Linked DNA regions of Parazoarcus communis. The protein of the gene in region 1 interacts with the protein of each later gene in a pairwise test. Links are inferred from orthologs where the notes say so. Each region holds a gene or a part of one and is shown on either strand. Other genes may lie near its edges. The genes, in order: grxD, CEW87_RS01980 and CEW87_RS17230.

Region 1 (5,373 bases):
GAAGTGCTGTCTACACGGCTGTCGCTGATGAGTGCGCGGATTGCGAACCTTTGAATCCGTGGATGCGGCTGGCCAGCAGCGTCTTCCATCAGTTCGAATCTGTCGGTGTTTTTTACACTATCGCCTAAGAGATACATCCTCCACGCTCGGCCCGACGCGGGGTGCAATGGATGTACGCTTCTCCCGCTCAAACCCGGCGCTGCAATTCATGGGAGGAAAGCTCAAGGAATACATGGCGTTGTACGCGAACGATGACAGGCATGGCGCCAAACCAATGCGCGCTGGCGCATTTCCAATCAAAACCGCATAGCATCAAGGCATCAAATTTGCTTCCAATCGTGGAAACGTGCATTTTGCCGCAAACAGCGCGTAGCACCGCCTGTTAAAATGCGACACGCGCAGCAGAAAAATTCCGGAGCACGCCATGAATAACGAACCTGATCTGCACTCTGAAGACTCACCTGAGCAACCCGGCAGCTTGAGCCGTCGTTCGGCACTAAAACGCGCGGCAGGGGCAGGCATCATCATGAGTTCCCTCGCGTCGGGAAGCGCACTTGCGTCCATCAGCTGCCAGAAATATTCAAACTGGATGTCTGGAAAGCTCAATAGTGGAAGCCCTGGCAGGCCGGATACCTTCACTTGTGCGCTGGGGAGATCGCCCGGCTTCTGGAAGAATTCAGTCAAGGCCAATGGAAGCTGCTCCACTGCCTTGAACAACAACTTTTCAGGCATGTGCGATGCGGTCAAGGCCGTATACAACGCATCGTTTTCCACGGTTTTCGCGGGTGGCAGCAGCCAGACCTTCGGGCACATCCTCAAGAATGAGGGACAGAACTTCGGAAGCGGCATCAACGTCGATCGCGCGTTCTGTGCAGCCTATTTCAATACGCGCTTTTTCTCGGGTTATCCGCTTACCACAGCCGACCTGACGGTATTGTTTTCCAAGATTGGGACACCGGGCTTTGACGGAGAGGACGTCAAGGACTACCTTGAATCGACCTATGAGGCCGGTTGAAATCGAACGGTAGGCGAAGTGCCCCCCCTCCAGCATGACAGGTGCGTACCGGCCACCCGAGTCTCTTTAAAGTCATCAGTTGTTTCATCGGCGGTGCACGACGGCGAACGTGCGCTGCTTGACTTGGGTACAGGCAGGATCATCGTCGTTGACGAAATGGAATACTGTCGCATGCAGAACAGTGCAAACGCACCCGAACTGCTGCTATATGAAGATCTAGCAAGGGCAGGTTTCATTGAGCACCCCGACACCGTTCGACAAACTCGCTAATATCGACGAATCGAGAACTATCGCAGCGCTTGGCGGACCAGGTCTGATTCTCGACCTTGGCCCCTTGCTCGCGAGAGTTCGCGTGCGCAACCGTCAGGTTGCCCGGCAACTCCTAAGCCTCTACGGTGAGTTTCCCTCCACCCTCGAAGATGGCTTTGCTCACCTCGATGTAGAAGTCGGCCGCAGACCATGGCCGACAAGCCTGTTCAAACCGCAAGCCCGCTTCATCAGCGACGGCCACGAACCATTTGTCCCCCTACCCGAAGCGCACGCACTTCCGCTCATTGAGTGGGGCATGAACTGGACGATCGCAACCAGGGTCCCAAACTTCCTGATCGTCCACGCTGCCGTTATCGCACTGGACGATCGGGCAATCGTGCTGCCCGGAATCCCGGGCGCAGGGAAAAGCACCCTCTGTGCCGCGCTTGTCGCAGCAGGCTGGCGCCTTCTTTCCGATGAATTCGCGCTGATTCACCCCGATACGCTACAGATACATCCCATTCCGCGCCCGATCAGTCTCAAGAACGCCTCGATCGACATTATTCGCGCCCGCTGGCCGGACGCCTGGAGCTCCCCTCCCGTCCTCGATACGAGCAAGGGTTCTGTGTCACTATTCCGACCACCGACTGAAAGCGTGCATTCGATGAAACGCACCGCTTCGGCAACGAGCGTGATTTTTCCGAAGTACGCTTCCGGAAAAGACCTGAGTTTCGAGGCAATTCCAAGAGCACGCGCCTTGGCAAGACTCTCTGAGCACGTGGTCAACTTCACCGAACTCCCACGCAAACATTTCGGCGTAATGGACCGCTTGTTCAAATTTTGCCAAGCGGCCGACCTGGAGTACTCGGACCTTGACCAAGCCATCAGCCATCTTGGATCACTTATCCGGTCGGACAATGAGCAGAATGCTTGAAGAAGTTCTACTGGAGCCCTCACGCAGCCTCAAGCTGAGTCTCACGGAATGGGACCAACTCATTGCCAGCGCCCGCTCTGCGCAATTGCTCGCGCGCCTGGCTTGGCTCATGCGAACACACGAACTTGGACCTGCACTCCCCGAGGTGATATCCGACTTTCTGCTCGCCCATGAGGCACTTGCAGACGCACAGCATGAAGCCGTTCACCTGGAAGCTCACGAAATTCTTCGAGCGGTAGCAAAGACAGACTGCCCCGTCATTTTCCTGAAAGGCAGTGCTTACGTCCTGTCCGGCCAGCCCGTCAGGCATGGACGCTTGCTCGGGGACATCGACATCATGGTTCCCCGCAACCAGATCGCTGATGTCGAACTGATGCTGAAGCTCAGCGGCTGGAGCAACGCACATCATTCGCCGTACGATCAGCGCTACTATCGCCAGTGGATGCACGAGCTTCCCGCGATGATCCACCGGACCCGTGGCGTCGTGCTCGACGTGCACCATACGATTCTGCCACCCACGTCTCGCTCACAGCTGAACGCCGGAAAGCTGTTCAGTCACGCCAGGCCTCTCGATGGGCTGCACAATGCATTCGTTCTGAGCGAGATCGACTCGCTCATACATTGCGCCACACACCTGTTTCACGAAGGCGAGTTCGAAAAAGGCCTCCGCGACCTTCACGACTTCCACCTACTTCTTGAAGCAGCAATAGAAAGTGGCCTTGACGAATCGGGACTCGCCGAGCGCGCCAGGGAACTTGATCTTGCCTGGCCGCTTTACCTCGCACTCCGATACAACCAGCGGATTTTTGGCACTTCAGTCGCGGCGCGTGCGTTGGAGTTGCTCCACAAGAGCTGCACGCCCTCGCAAGCGCGAGTGCGATTGCTGGACAGTCTCTACGAGCGCGCACTGCGTGCCCATCACCCCCGCGCCCAAAATACCAATTCGGGGTTTGCGCTGTGGTTGCTGTTCGTGCGGTCACACTGGTTGCGCATGCCGCCCCACCTTCTGACCTACCACCTGAGCCGCAAGGCGATCACGCGAATGATGGGCAGCAGCAGCGAAGGGCATGGCTGACAGAGCAATCTGCGCACACCCCGCTGCTTAACACTCTCAGGATCAGGCTTCGACGATACCTGCATCCTTCAGCATCTGCTGCATCTCGCCGCTCTGGTACATCTCACGCATGATGTCCGATCCGCCGACAAACTCGCCGTTAACGTAGAGCTGCGGAATGGTCGGCCAGTTGGCGAACTGCTTGATGCCCTGGCGGATGGCTTCGTCTGCGAGCACGTTCACGGTGTGGAGATTCTTCACGCCACATGCGCTGAGAATCTGCACTGCGGTCGACGAAAAGCCGCACTGCGGGAACTGCGGCGTACCCTTCATGTAGAGCACGACGGGGTTGGTGGTGACTTGTTCGCGGATGACGTCCTGAGTGTCCATTTTTCGTACCCGTAAAAGTTGAGTTAAATAGTCGGGTAAATTTTAGGCCTGCGTCTGCCGACCGTCAATGACTCAGACAACAACGGCGTCAGACGCGGCCAAGCCAGCGTCCGCCTGATACCCGTTCGATACCGGCAAGATCCTTCCACGAGGCAATCGCAGCAAAACCCGCATCTGCCAGCAGACCCCGCACGGCCGACGCCTGATCGTAGCCGTGCTCAAGGAAGAGCCAGCCCTCTGCCTCCAGATGGGCCGGTGCGCGGGCGACGATTTCTGCCAGATCATCGAGACCCGCAGGCCCGGCAGCAAGCGCGGTGCGGGGCTCGAAACGCAGGTCGCCCTGCTCCAGATGCTCATCGGCCGATGCGATATAGGGCGGATTGGCGACGATGAGCTGGAAGCGCTCCTCGCCCAGTCCGGCAAACCAGTCGCTTTGCACGAAGGACACGCTCGCCCCCAGACGCGCGGCATTGGCCATCGCCACCCACAGCGCCTCGCGCGAGCGGTCGATTGCGGTGACATCCGCGCCCTCGAGTTCGAGCGCAAGCGTAATGGCGAGCGCGCCCGACCCCGTGCCCAGATCGAGCAAACGCGCTCGCTGCATGCCCGAAACATGTGCCACGGCCAGTTCGACCAGCAGTTCGGTATCCGGGCGGGGAATCAGCACGGCGGGGGTGACCATGAATTCGCGCCCGTAGAACTCGCGCTCGCCGGTGAGGTAGGCCACGGGCTCGCCGGCTACGCGGCGCTCGACCAGCTCGCGGTAACGGGCCCAGTCTTCGGGCTCGAGCCTGGTCTCGGGCCACGCGATCAGGCGCGACGCCGGGCACTGGAGCACGTGGCGCAACAGCACACGCGCCTCCATCAGGTCGATGCGCTGCTTTGCCCAGCCGAGGGCTCCGGCGATGTCGGTCATCGCGCTCATGCTCAATCGTCCGCCAGCGCGGCAAGCAGATCTGCCTGGTGCTCGAGCACCAGCGCGTCGATCAGCTCGTCCAGATCGCCTTCCATGACCGCATCGAGCCGGTAGAGCGTCAGGTTGATGCGATGATCGGTCACCCGGCCCTGCGGAAAGTTGTAGGTGCGGATGCGCTCTGAGCGGTCACCGCTGCCAACCAGACTTTTCCGGGTTGCCGCCTCGGAGGCCTGACGGGCGCGCAACTGGGCATCATTGAGCCGCGCCGCCAGCACCGCCATGGCCTGCGCCTTGTTGCGGTGCTGCGACCGGTCGTCCTGACACTCCACGACCAGCCCGGTGGGTACGTGGGTAATACGCACGGCGGAGTCGGTCTTGTTGATGTGCTGGCCGCCCGCGCCGGAGGCACGGAAGGTGTCGATGCGCAGATCGGCAGGATTGATCTCGATGGCGTCGAGTTCGTCCGCCTCCGGCATGACCGCCACCGTACACGCCGAGGTGTGAATGCGGCCCTGGGTCTCGGTGACCGGGATACGCTGTACCCGGTGCCCGCCCGACTCGAACTTCAGCTTCGAGTAGGCACCGTTGCCCACCACCCGCGCAATGACCTCGCGGTAGCCACCGAGATCGGATTCGTTCGCCGACACGATCTCGACCTTCCAGCGCTGGCGCTCGGCAAAGCGGGTGTACATGCGCAGCAGATCGCCGGCAAACAGCGCGGCCTCGTCGCCGCCCGTACCGGCGCGGATCTCCAGAAAGAGGTTGCGCTCATCATTCGGATCGCGCGGCAACAGCGCAAGCTGGAGTGCATCTTC
Region 2 (5,654 bases), 2.0 Mb from region 1 along the record:
GCATGACCATGCTGGCGGTCGGTCGCGACTGGCGCAGCGCCACGCCGGTTCAGCAGGACCGTCTGACCGAAGCATTCAAGACCCTGCTGGTGCGGACCTACTCGAATGCACTGACCCAGTATCGTGAGCAGGTCATCGATTTCAAGCCCACCCGCATGGGCGTGGCCGACACGACGGTCCAGGTGCGCACCGAGGTGCGTCAGCCGGGGGCTCAGCCCATCGGCATCGACTACATGCTGGAAAAGACCAGCACAGGCTGGAAGGTATTCGACGTGGTCGTGGCCGGCGTGAGCCTGGTGACCAACTATCGGGGCAGCTTTGGCTCCGAGGTGCGCAGCAACGGCATTGATGGCCTGATTCGTTCGCTGGAGTCTAAGAACAGCTCGCTCGTGAGCGCACAGGCGGGCAGTTGATGGCAGAAGCAACCGTTGTCCGCATGGAGGGGGTGCTCACCATGCGGACAATCGCCGGACTGGTCGATCGTGCCCTTCCTGAGGGCAATTGCGTCGTAGACCTCGCGGCCGTTGTCGAGGCCGACTCGGCTGCGCTGGCGCTGCTTCTGGAATGGTCGCGCCGGCTGAAGGCGCGCGGCGACACATTGAGTGTCACCGGTATGCCTGACGGGCTGAAAAGCCTGAGTGAACTCTATGGTCTGGACGAAGTCCTGCCGATTGCCGGTTGAGCATGACGACGACTGTTCCCGCAATCCGGATTTCCGCCGTGACCAAGCAATACGGGCGCCTGCAGGCGCTGGGCGGCGTCGACCTTGAAATCCGTCAGGGCGAGTTCTTCGGCTTGCTGGGGCCAAACGGCGCCGGCAAAACAACACTGATTTCCGCGCTGGCCGGCCTGGTGCGTGCGGATAGCGGCAAGCTTGAAGTGATGGGCCACGACGTCGTGAGCGACTATCGCAAGGCCAGGCGCAATCTCGGGGTGGTGCCGCAGGAACTGGTCTTCGATCCCTTCTTCACCGTGCGCGAGTTGTTGCGCATCCAGTCCGGCTATTTCGGCATTCGCAACAACGACGACTGGATCGACGAGATCCTCGCCAGCCTGGATCTGACGGCCAAGGCGGCTTCCAACATGCGGACCCTGTCCGGCGGCATGAAGCGCCGGGTGCTGGTGGCGCAGGCGCTGGTTCATCGCCCGCCGGTGATCGTGCTCGACGAGCCGACCGCGGGCGTCGATGTCGAGCTGCGGCAGGGCTTGTGGCAGTTCGTGCGCAAGCTCAACCGGGACGGTCATACCATCGTGCTGACCACGCACTATCTCGAAGAGGCCGAGACCCTGTGTGGCCGCATCGCCATGCTCAAGGCGGGCAAGGTGGTCGCGCTCGATACGACGCAGAACCTGCTCAATCGCTTTGCAACGCACACCATGCGGGTGAAGGTCGCACATCCGGAAGTCGCGCTCGTGCTTGGCGGACATGCGGTGGAGGGCGGCTGGATCGAGTTTCCCTTCGATGCCTTCGCCGATGTCGAACAACTGCTGGCCCGTCTGCGCGAAGGCAATGCAGGCGTGACCGAGATGCATCTCGGCGAGCCGGATCTGGAACGGGTTTTCATTGAGGTCATGCATCGTGTCTGAGCGTCCGCAGCAGATCGTGTCTGGTGAGGACGCCCCGTGGATGGGGTTTCGCACCCTGCTGTACAAGGAAGTGTTGCGCTTCCGCAAGGTGGCCTTCCAGACCGTCATGGCGCCGGTGCTCAACGCCGTGCTCTTCCTGCTCATCTTCTCCCATGTGCTGGATCGTCACGTCACGGTATACGGCGATATCGCCTATACCGCCTTTCTCGTGCCCGGTCTGGTGATGATGTCGCTGTTGCAGAACGCCTTCGCGAACAGTTCATCCTCGCTGATACAGAGCAAAATCACCGGTAACATCATCTTCGTGCTGCTGCCGCCACTGTCCTATCGTGAGTTCTATGCGGCCTACGTGATCGCCTCGACCTTTCGTGGTCTGTTCGTCGGCGTCGGCGTATTGCTGATCTCGATCCCCTTTGTCGAACTGCATATGGCCGCGCCCCTGTGGGTGATCGTGTTTGCCGTGCTGGGCGGGGGCATTCTCAGTTCGCTCGGCGTCATTGCCGGCATCTGGGCGGACAAGTTCGATCAGCTTGCCGCGTTTCAGAACTTCCTGATCATGCCGCTCACGATGCTGTCGGGCGTGTTCTATTCGATTCATTCCCTGCCGCAGCTGTGGCAGGACGTGTCCCATGCCAACCCGTTCTTCTTCATGATCGACGGCTTCCGCTACGGCTTCTTCGGCCAGTCCGACGTGTCGCCCTGGCTCAGCCTCGGTGTGGTGAGCGGGTGTTTTGTTTTTGTCGCGGTACTGACCCTGGCGATGCTCGCACGGGGCTACAAGTTGCGCGCCTGAGAGGAGTCTGGAAATGTTCGAGGCAAGTGAAGTCAAGCGGTTGATCGAGCAGGGTCTCCCCTGCGAATTCGTTCTCATCGACGGTGATGATGGTGTGCATTTCAGCGGGATCGTGGTCAGCGCGAGTTTCGAGGGTCAGCTCAAGGTGCGCCAGCACCAGGCCGTTTACGCCACGCTGGGCAAGCTGATGGGCAACGAGATCCATGCCCTGCAGCTGCAAACCTATACCCCGGCCAAATGGGCCGAGGCGCGCGTCGAGTTGGGACTGTAAGCGAAGATCATGGACAAGCTGTTGATTGAAGGCGGTTTCCGCCTCTCGGGTGAAGTAGCCATCTCCGGTGCCAAGAACGCGGCGCTGCCGATCCTGTGTGCGGCATTGCTGACGGCGGAGCCTGTCACCTTTACCAATGTTCCGCAGCTCAAGGACATCGGCACCTTGCTCGACCTGCTCGGGCAGATGGGGGTGAAGGTCAGCATCGATGGCGGCACCGCGACGCTGGAGGCTGCCGGCCTGAACAATCCGGTCGCACCCTATGAGATGGTGAAGACCATGCGCGCCTCCATCCTCGTGCTGGGGCCGCTGGTGGCGCGCTGCGGCGAGGCGCGTGTCAGCCTGCCCGGCGGCTGTGCCATCGGCGCACGCCCGGTGGATCAGCATATCAAGGGGCTGCAGGCGATGGGCGCCGAGGTGACGGTTGAGCATGGTTACGTGCATGCCCGAGTGCCGCGCCTGAAGGGCGCACGACTGTTCACCGACATGGTGACGGTGACCGGCACCGAGAACCTGATGATGGCGGCCTGCCTGGCTGATGGCGAGACCGTGATCGAGAACGCGGCACGCGAGCCGGAGATTGTCGATCTCGCCAACTGCCTTGTGGCGATGGGGGCCCGCATCTCCGGTGCAGGGACCGACGTCATTCGTATCCAGGGGGTTGAGCGCCTGCATGGCGCGACGCACCGGATCATGCCCGACCGCATCGAGACCGGCACCTATCTGTGCGCGGCTGCAGTAACCGGCGGTGATGTCAGGCTGACCGGGACGTCTGCGGCCTACCTCGATGCCGTCGTCGACAAGCTGATGGATGCTGGTTGCGAGGTCGAGACCGAGCGCGATGCGATTCGCCTCAAGGCACCTCAGCGCCTGCAGGCAGTGAACCTGCGGACCTCGCCCTATCCCGCATTTCCCACCGACATGCAGGCGCAGTTCATGGCGCTCAATTGCGTGGCGGATGGTGTTGCGATGATCCGCGAAACCATCTTCGAGAACCGCTTCATGCATGCGGTTGAGCTGCAGCGTCTGGGTGCAGACATCCGCATCGACGGCAATACGGCGGTGGTCAAGGGGGTCGAGCGTCTGCAGGGTGCTGCGGTCATGGCGACCGATCTGCGTGCGTCTGCCAGTCTGGTGATTGCCGGGCTGATAGCGGATGGTGAGACCACGATCGAGCGCATCTACCATCTCGACCGCGGCTACGAACGACTTGAGGAAAAGCTGGCGGCGCTCGGCGCGCGCGTGCGTCGTCTGAACTGAAGACGCCCGCACCGGCGCAGCCCGTCAGGGCGCGCCGGTTGTTTCGCTTACGGTTGCGCCGTTGCGGCGGCCTGTTTTACGGCCAGTACCTTCAGCCTGATCGGCTTCCCGTCGGGTGTTGTCCAGTCGATGCTCTGACCGGTCGCGAGGCCGATCAGCGCGCTGCCCGCAGGCGAGAAGATGGACACGTGGCTGGTTTCGGCACTGGCGTCGCGCGGGTAGGTGAGCGTGAGTTCATACTCGCGGCCAGTGTTTTCTTCCAGGAAGCGCGCGCGGCTGTTCATCATGATGACGTCGTCCGGCATGTCTTCCGTCTCGCGCACATCGGCGCGATCGAGTTCGGCACGCAGTGGATCGAGATCGCTTCTGCTGCGCGCGGAGGGGGCGGACAGCAGGCCTTCGAGCCTGTCCATGTCCTGCGTTGAGATGATGATCTCGGGTTTCATGATGATCGTTTCCTGATGACAAAAAGGAAAATGGTCGAGCAGACAAAGAAAATGGCCGAGCCGCTGTCGCGGTTCAGCCATCTGGTGTGAGGCTAACAGAAGCCCTGCCGGGTTACAATACGGGCCCGATTCAGCAAGGTCAGAACCGTGTCCAGCATCACCCTCGCCCTGTCCAAGGGCCGTATCTTCGAGGAAACCCTGCCGCTGCTGGCAGCAGCCGGCATCGTCCCGACCGACAATCCCGAAAGCTCGCGCAAGCTCATCATCGGCACAAACCGCCCTGATGTGCGTCTGGTCATCGTGCGTGCGACCGATACACCGACCTATGTCCAGTACGGCGCGGCCGATCTTGGCATCGCGGGCAAGGACGTGCTGATCGAGCATGGCGGAGCAGGGCTCTATCAGCCGCTCGATCTCAACATCGCACGCTGCCGCCTGTGTGTGGCGGTGCAGAAAGGCTTCGACTACGAGGCGGCAATCCGTCCTGGCGGTCGTATCCGCGTCGCCACCAAGTACATCAATGCCGCCAAGGCGCATTTCGCCGGCAAGGGAATGCACGTCGATCTGATCAAGCTCTACGGCTCGATGGAGCTGGCGCCGCTGGTCGGTCTGGCCGATGCCATCGTCGACCTGGTCTCCACCGGCGGCACGCTGCGCGCCAACAATCTCGAGGAAGTCGAAGACATCATGCCGATCAGTTCGCGCCTGATCGTCAATCAGGCTTCGCTCAAGCTCAAGCGCGAACTTATCCAGCCGATGCTCGACGCCTTCGCCGGCGCAGTCAAACCCTGAGGCCTGCCATGAGCCAGACACCCATTCGCCGTCTCGACGCGCGCGAGCCGGAATTCCTGTCGGTACTCGATGCACTGCTCGCGTTCGAGGCATCTGCGGACGATCGCATCGATGCAGCCGTCACCGAGATTCTGCGCGCGGTGCGCGCGACCGGTGATGCAGCAGTCATCGAGTACACGAAACGATTCGATCGCCTCGATGTGGCCTCGATGGCGGCGCTTGAGCTGCCGAAGTCTGCGCTGCATGCGGCGCTCGATGGTCTGGCGGTCGAGCAGCGCGAGGCGCTGCGCGTGGCTGCCGACCGCGTGCGTGTCTACCACGAGCGCCAGAAGGCCGATTCCTGGGAGTACACCGAGGCCGATGGAACCCGCCTCGGGCAGAAGGTGACGCCCCTCGATCGCGTCGGCCTGTATGTGCCGGGTGGACGGGCCTCGTATCCCAGTTCGGTGCTGATGAATGCGATTCCGGCCAAGGTGGCCGGTGTTGGCGAGCTGATCATGGTCGT
Region 3 (5,632 bases), 1.3 Mb from region 1 along the record:
GATCGAGTCACTGATGCTGCGCGGCAGCGACGAACAGAAAACGATGTACCTGCCGAAGATGGTGAGTGGCGAGTGGACCGGCACCATGAACCTGACCGAACCGCAGGCGGGCTCGGACCTTGCCGCGGTGCGCACCAAGGCAGAACCGCAGGGCGACGGCACCTACCTGATTTCGGGTCAGAAGATCTTCATCACCTACGGTGATCACGACATGACCGACAACATCATCCATCTGGTGCTGGCGCGTTTGCCGGATGCACCCGAAGGGGTGAAGGGCATTTCCCTGTTCGTCGTGCCGAAGTTCATGGTCAACGCCGATGGTAGCCTCGGTGCGCGCAACGACGTGCATTGCGTTTCCATCGAACACAAACTCGGCATTCATGCCAGCCCGACCTGCGTACTCGCATTCGGCGACAACGGTGGTGCCGTGGGCACCCTGATTGGCGAAGCCAATCGCGGCCTCGAGTACATGTTCATCATGATGAATGAGGCCCGTTTCGCAGTCGGCATGGAAGGCCTCGCTCTGTCCGAGCGTGCGTATCAGCACGCGCTGCAGTATGCGAAGGACCGTATCCAGGGCACGGAAGCAGGTGTTCGCGGCGGCCCGAAGGTCAGCATCATTCATCATGCCGACGTACGCCGGATGCTGATGTCGATGAAGAGCCAGACCGAAGCCATGCGAGCACTCGCATACGTGGTCGGCGCGGCGACCGACTTTGCCCATCATCACGGCGATCAGGCTGTACGTGCGCAGAAGCAGGCCTTCGTCGATCTGATGATTCCTGTCGTCAAGGGCTGGCTGACCGAGAATTCGATCGAAGTCGCCTCAACGGGCGTTCAGGTACATGGCGGCATGGGCTTCATCGAGGAAACCGGTGCGGCCCAGCATTTGCGGGATGCCCGGATTACCACGATTTACGAAGGTACGACTGCGATCCAGGCCAACGACCTGATCGGGCGCAAGATTGCCCGCGAGAACGGCGTGACCATCAAGGCTCTGGTTGCCGAGATGCGTCAAGTCGAAGCTCAGCTCGATGCCGCGGATCCGGCGTTGGCTGCTATTCGCCGCTCGCTGTCTGCGGGTGTCACGGCCGTGGAAGAGGCTGTTGCCTACATTCTTTCGACCTACAACGAAGACATCAAGGCAGCCTCGGTCGGTTCGGTCCCCTTCCTGAAACTGCTGGGTATCGTGGCGGGCGGTTGGCAGATGGCTCGTGCAGCACTCGTGGCGAAGAAGAAGCTCGCCGAGCAGGCCGGAGAAGCCGGTTTCTACACAGCAAAGCTGGCTACGGCCCGTTTCTACGCAGACCATGTCATGGCTCAGGCACCCGGCCTTGCGTATGCGGTTGTGAATGGTGCTGCTGGCGCGCTGGAACTGCCAGAAGAGCTGTTCTAATCAGGCGGCGTGGTCTGCGCAACTCCGCAGACCACCAACAAAAAACGGCTGGTGGATTGCTCCACCAGCCGTTTTTTTGTTCAGGCAGGGCTTACTGAACCTTGGCCTTGGCCCTCAGGTCGAGGATGTGCTTTTCGACTTTCTGCTGTTGCAGGCGCTGCTGAATCTGGGGCTTCACCTCCTCGTAGGGGGGCGCCTTAAGGTCACGCACGTCTTCAAGCATGATGACGTGATAGCCGAAATCGCTCTTCACCGGGGTGGTCGTGAATTTGCCCTTGCTCAGTTTTACCATGGCTTCGGAGAAAGGCGCGACGAACATGCCGGGATTGCTCCAGCCCAGATCGCCACCACGCTCCTTGGAGCCGGGATCGCGCGAGTCCTTGGCCAGATCTTCGATCTTGGTACCTGCCTGAAGCTTCGCGATCACTTCCTTCGCTTGCTCTTCGGTCTCGAGCAGAACGTGGCGGGGCTTGTACTCCTTGTCGCCCATACGTCCCTTGACCGCATCGTATTCCTTCTTGATGTCGGCTTCCGAGACGGCATTGTTCTTGACGTAGTCTTGCAGATAGGCGCGGATCAGGATTGCCTGACGTGCAAGTTCCATCTGAGCCTGTACGTCACCCTTCTTGTCGAGGCCCTTGTTGACCGCTTCCTGGCCGAGAATCTCACGGCGAACCAGTTCTTCACGTACCGCTTCACGCAACTGCGGGCTATCGGGTGCGCCTTGTGCGCGCTGTTCGCTGATCATCGCTTCCGCACGCGCGGCAGGAATGGCCTTGCCGTTAACCGTAGCAAGGGAATCGGCCGCGAAGCTCGCCTGTGTGATGAAGCCCGCAAGGAGGGCGATAGCCAGACGGCTCGGGAAAGTTTTCATCGGTGTTCCTCAGTTGGATTGTTTGGCTTCTTCAGCCGTTTGAGCACGAATGGCAAGTGCGTGAATCTCGCCTTTCATCATTTCGCCGAGCGCGGTATAGATCATTCGATGCCGCGCAACGGTATTCTTGCCGATAAATGCATCGGATACGATATGCAGATTGTAATGGCCTCCACCGCTTCTTGCACCGGCGTGCCCTGCATGAAGATGGCTGTCGTCTTCCACCTCGATCAGTGAGGGCTCGAAGGCGGCGAGCTTGGCCCGGATGCGGTCCGGAACGCTCACGGCATGACCTTGATGAACGGGCGAACCGAAGTCCGTTCGAACACGCCCTGCTTGGCGTAAGGGTCATCGGCCAGCCAGGCTTCGGCATCGGCCTGCGAGGCGAACTCGGCAACGACCAGGCTGCCGACAAACCCTGCAGGGCCAGGGTCTGCCGAGTCGATCGCGGGCATCGGTCCGACGAGAATCAGGCGACCCTCGTCACGCAGCTTTTCAAGGCGCAGGAGATGTTCGGGGCGCGCGGCCTTTCTCTTCTCCAGCGAATTCGGTACGTCTTCACCCATCAGAACGTAAAGCATCAGCTTGCATCCTCCTGCATATGCTTTGAAAGGTAGAAGCCTTGCCCAAGCACGAAGGCGAGCATCAGGCCCATCCCGCCGAACAGCTTGAAATTGACCCAGGCTTCTTCCGAGAAGTTGTAGGCGACATAGAGATTGAGTACCCCCATGCAGACGAAAAAGAGTGCCCAGGCGAGGTTAAGCCTCGACCATACCAACTCGGGGAGCTGAATCTGGGCTTCCAGCATGTTGCGGATGAGGTTGCGCTTCAGCAGCAGGGCGGAAAACACAAGGACGCCACTGAAAAGCCAGTAGAGCGCAGTCGGTTTCCACTTGATGAAGGTTGGATTGTGGAAGAACAGCGTCGCACCACCGAAGACCACGATGATCGCCAGGCTGACCCACAGCATGCGGTCAACCTTGCGGTGCTTCAACCAGACAATGAGAATCTGCAGAAAGGTGGAAACAATCGCGACAACGGTGGCAATGAGAATGGGGGCCTGCGTCGCCACGATGCCATCCCCGAGCAGGCTCGAGGCGAGTGCGAGCGAAGCGTCGGGATCGGCTCCGGCAAATTTGTAGGCTGCAAAGAACAGGATGACCGGCAGCAGGTCGAAAAGAAACTTCATGTGCTTGATGACTTGATTCGAGGTGGATCGGTTGACTCAGACCTGCTCGGCCTGGTTCCGCATGTGGCTGGCCAGCGCAGAAAATGATTCGTGAAGGCGCGCTCGCAGGGCGGCATCCGCAATAGTCTCTTCGAGCGCCTGGGTCATGCACATCATCCACTGGTCGCGCTCGGATGTACCGATGGCGAAGGGAAGGTGCCTTGCGCGCAGGAAAGGCGGGCCGAAGCGCTCGACATACAACTGGGGGCCGCCAAACCAGCCGGACAGGAAGAGAAAGAGCTTTTCTGCCGAGCCGGAGAGGTCCTCGGCATGCATCTTTCTGATGCCGTAGGTTTCGGGCAGGTCGTTCATCAGTTGGTAAAATCGGTCGACCAGTGCGCGCACGGTGGCCTCGCCACCGATTTGGTCGTAGGGCGTGGAAACGGGTAGCTTGTTTGAATCAGACTGCATGGATGTCAATCATATCCTCGTTGCGGCCGCAGCGCAGGTTGGCCGGCACCGCCTCGTCGATGAGCCGGGGGCGCGGCAGGTTCAGGTTGTTCATCAGCTCGATGAAGGATTCCCGTGTCTGATCCTTGATGCGGACATTACTGAGACGTTCCTGTTCGACCGAGCTTACCCGCATGTTCTTGTAATCGTGCCCCGGATAGACGAGGGTTTCTCCGGGGTGCGACAGGATACGGCCGATGCTGTCGAACAGCGTACCCGCGTCCCCGCCCTGGAAGTCGGTGCGGCCGCAGCCACCGATCATCAGTGTGTCACCGGTAAACAGGCGGTCGCGCCAGAGAAAGCTTGTGCACCCCGGGGTATGACCAGGCGTGGCGATGGCCCGCAATACCTCACCGCCGAACACGATGAAATCGCCGTCCTTCAAGTGGCGATCGGCGCAACTGATGCCTGAGTGCTCACCGCTTGCACTGCGTGCACCGGTTACCTCACGCATACCGGCGGCACCCGTGATGTGATCGGCATGGGCGTGTGTTTCGAGCAGCCAGACCAGTTGCAGATTCAATTCCTGCAGCAGGGTGAGATAGCGCCCGACGTGTTCGCGCACCGAGTCGATCAGGACTGCATCGCCGGTCATCGGGTCAGCCAGAAGATAGGTGAGGGTGCAGCTTTGTTCGTCAAAAAGCTGCCGGAAAACGATGTTCATGCGCGATGGGCTCCAGCCGTAACCGCAGGCATTCTAACGCGGGAGGATGACGATGAGGTGAGCGGAATCCGAAGGATCGCGCGCAAGCCTCCTCCTTCACGGGGAAGCAGGTCGAGGCGCCCTTCGTGCGCACGTATTACGCGCTCGACAATCGCGAGTCCAAGTCCTGCGCCCTTGGTGTTACTGCGCGCGCCCTCAAGACGCGTAAACGGGTGGCGCATGCGCTCCACCTGGTCCTCTGGAATGCCGGGGCCGCGGTCTGCGACCTCGATACAGGCAGCGCCTCCTTCCTCGAATAGCGTTACGTCGAGCGGTTTGTCCTCTCCGGCGTAACGCAAGGCGTTGTCGATCAGATTGGCCAACGCACGTCTGAGTGAAAGACTGCGCCCGGGCGCTTCCAGCTGATCGGGCAAGGACAGGTTCAAAGCGACCCCGCGCAGACGGTAGGGCTCTGCCAGATCGGCTACGAGTGCCGTCAGGTCGATCGCCTGGGGCGGCTCCTGCGGCGCGCCACGGCCGAAATCGAGAAACTGCCCGATGATACGGTCCATCTCCTCGATATCCGTCACCATTGCCGTTACTTCGTCCTCGGGTGCGCCCGACATCTCGACACCGAGTCGAAGCCGGGCAAGCGGAGTGCGCAGATCGTGGGAGACGCCGGCAAGAATCAGGGCGCGGTCAGCGTCCGTTCGTGCAAGGTCTCCCGCCATCTGGTTGAACGCACGGGCAACGACTGCAATTTCCTGCGGCCCGGTCTCTGGCAGTGCCTGAGGGGTCTGTCCGCTGCCGACCACTCTCGCGGCACGTGCCATCTGGCGCAGTGGGGCACCAATGCGCGAAACGATCAAATAGGCGCCGAGCAGGGCAGCCAGCAGGGCAGCCCCGCCCCATGACAGCCACTCCAGAGCATGGGGCTTCTCGATCCGGTCGGGGGGGACCATGGCCCAGTACTCGTCGCGATCATCCGGATCGAGCCGGAAGCTGATCCAGAATCCGTCGAGCGTTTTCCAGCGTGAGGCG

The links.
Region 2: the proteins of grxD (region 1) and CEW87_RS01980 interact in binary tests that used the Escherichia coli proteins (3 or more experiments, as listed by UniProt). The link is inferred for Parazoarcus communis from one-to-one orthologs.
Region 3: the proteins of grxD (region 1) and CEW87_RS17230 interact in binary tests that used the Escherichia coli proteins (3 or more experiments, as listed by UniProt). The link is inferred for Parazoarcus communis from one-to-one orthologs.

Annotation. Positions count from the first base shown.
Region 1 is NZ_CP022188.1:2,435,267-2,440,639, reverse strand. The notes cover bases 1,980-4,653. They hold grxD (Grx4 family monothiol glutaredoxin), read right to left. Parts: upstream 3,643-4,653; coding sequence 3,316-3,642; downstream 1,980-3,315. Other genes in these bases: prfA (peptide chain release factor 1), read right to left, coding at 4,570-4,653; prmC (peptide chain release factor N(5)-glutamine methyltransferase), read right to left, coding at 3,731-4,567; CEW87_RS11115 (nucleotidyltransferase family protein), read left to right, coding at 2,137-3,273; CEW87_RS11120 (HprK-related kinase A), read left to right, coding at 1,980-2,198. Also shown: CEW87_RS11135 (serine/threonine-protein kinase), read left to right, coding at 1-54; CEW87_RS22420 (hypothetical protein), read left to right, coding at 425-1,015; more of CEW87_RS11120, read left to right, coding at 1,251-1,979; more of prfA, read right to left, coding at 4,654-5,373. UniProt on the Escherichia coli protein: Monothiol glutaredoxin involved in the biogenesis of iron-sulfur clusters.
Region 2 is NZ_CP022188.1:428,342-433,995, reverse strand. What follows is about bases 1,068-4,022. They hold CEW87_RS01980 (BolA family protein), read left to right. Parts: upstream 1,068-2,393; coding sequence 2,394-2,651; downstream 2,652-4,022. Other genes in these bases: rnk (nucleoside diphosphate kinase regulator), read right to left, coding at 3,959-4,022; murA (UDP-N-acetylglucosamine 1-carboxyvinyltransferase), read left to right, coding at 2,661-3,911; CEW87_RS01985 (ABC transporter permease), read left to right, coding at 1,628-2,380; CEW87_RS01990 (ABC transporter ATP-binding protein), read left to right, coding at 1,068-1,587. In the rest of the region: CEW87_RS02000 (MlaC/ttg2D family ABC transporter substrate-binding protein), read left to right, coding at 1-413; CEW87_RS01995 (STAS domain-containing protein), read left to right, coding at 413-682; more of CEW87_RS01990, read left to right, coding at 685-1,067; more of rnk, read right to left, coding at 4,023-4,357; hisG (ATP phosphoribosyltransferase), read left to right, coding at 4,505-5,149; hisD (histidinol dehydrogenase), read left to right, coding at 5,158-5,654. UniProt on the Escherichia coli protein: Involved in cell resistance against acid stress.
Region 3 is NZ_CP022188.1:3,760,177-3,765,808, reverse strand. Bases 918-3,850 are described here. They hold CEW87_RS17230 (BolA family protein), read right to left. Parts: upstream 2,556-3,850; coding sequence 2,280-2,555; downstream 918-2,279. Other genes in these bases: CEW87_RS17215 (group II truncated hemoglobin), read right to left, coding at 3,496-3,850; CEW87_RS17220 (septation protein A), read right to left, coding at 2,851-3,459; CEW87_RS17225 (YciI family protein), read right to left, coding at 2,552-2,851; CEW87_RS17235 (peptidylprolyl isomerase), read right to left, coding at 1,488-2,270; CEW87_RS17240 (acyl-CoA dehydrogenase), read left to right, coding at 918-1,396. In the rest of the region: more of CEW87_RS17240, read left to right, coding at 1-917; more of CEW87_RS17215, read right to left, coding at 3,851-3,909; CEW87_RS17210 (MBL fold metallo-hydrolase), read right to left, coding at 3,899-4,612; CEW87_RS17205 (sensor histidine kinase), read right to left, coding at 4,609-5,632. UniProt on the Escherichia coli protein: Transcriptional regulator that plays an important role in general stress response. Has many effects on cell morphology, cell growth and cell division. Acts by regulating the transcription of many genes, including dacA (PBP-5), dacC (PBP-6), ampC and mreB.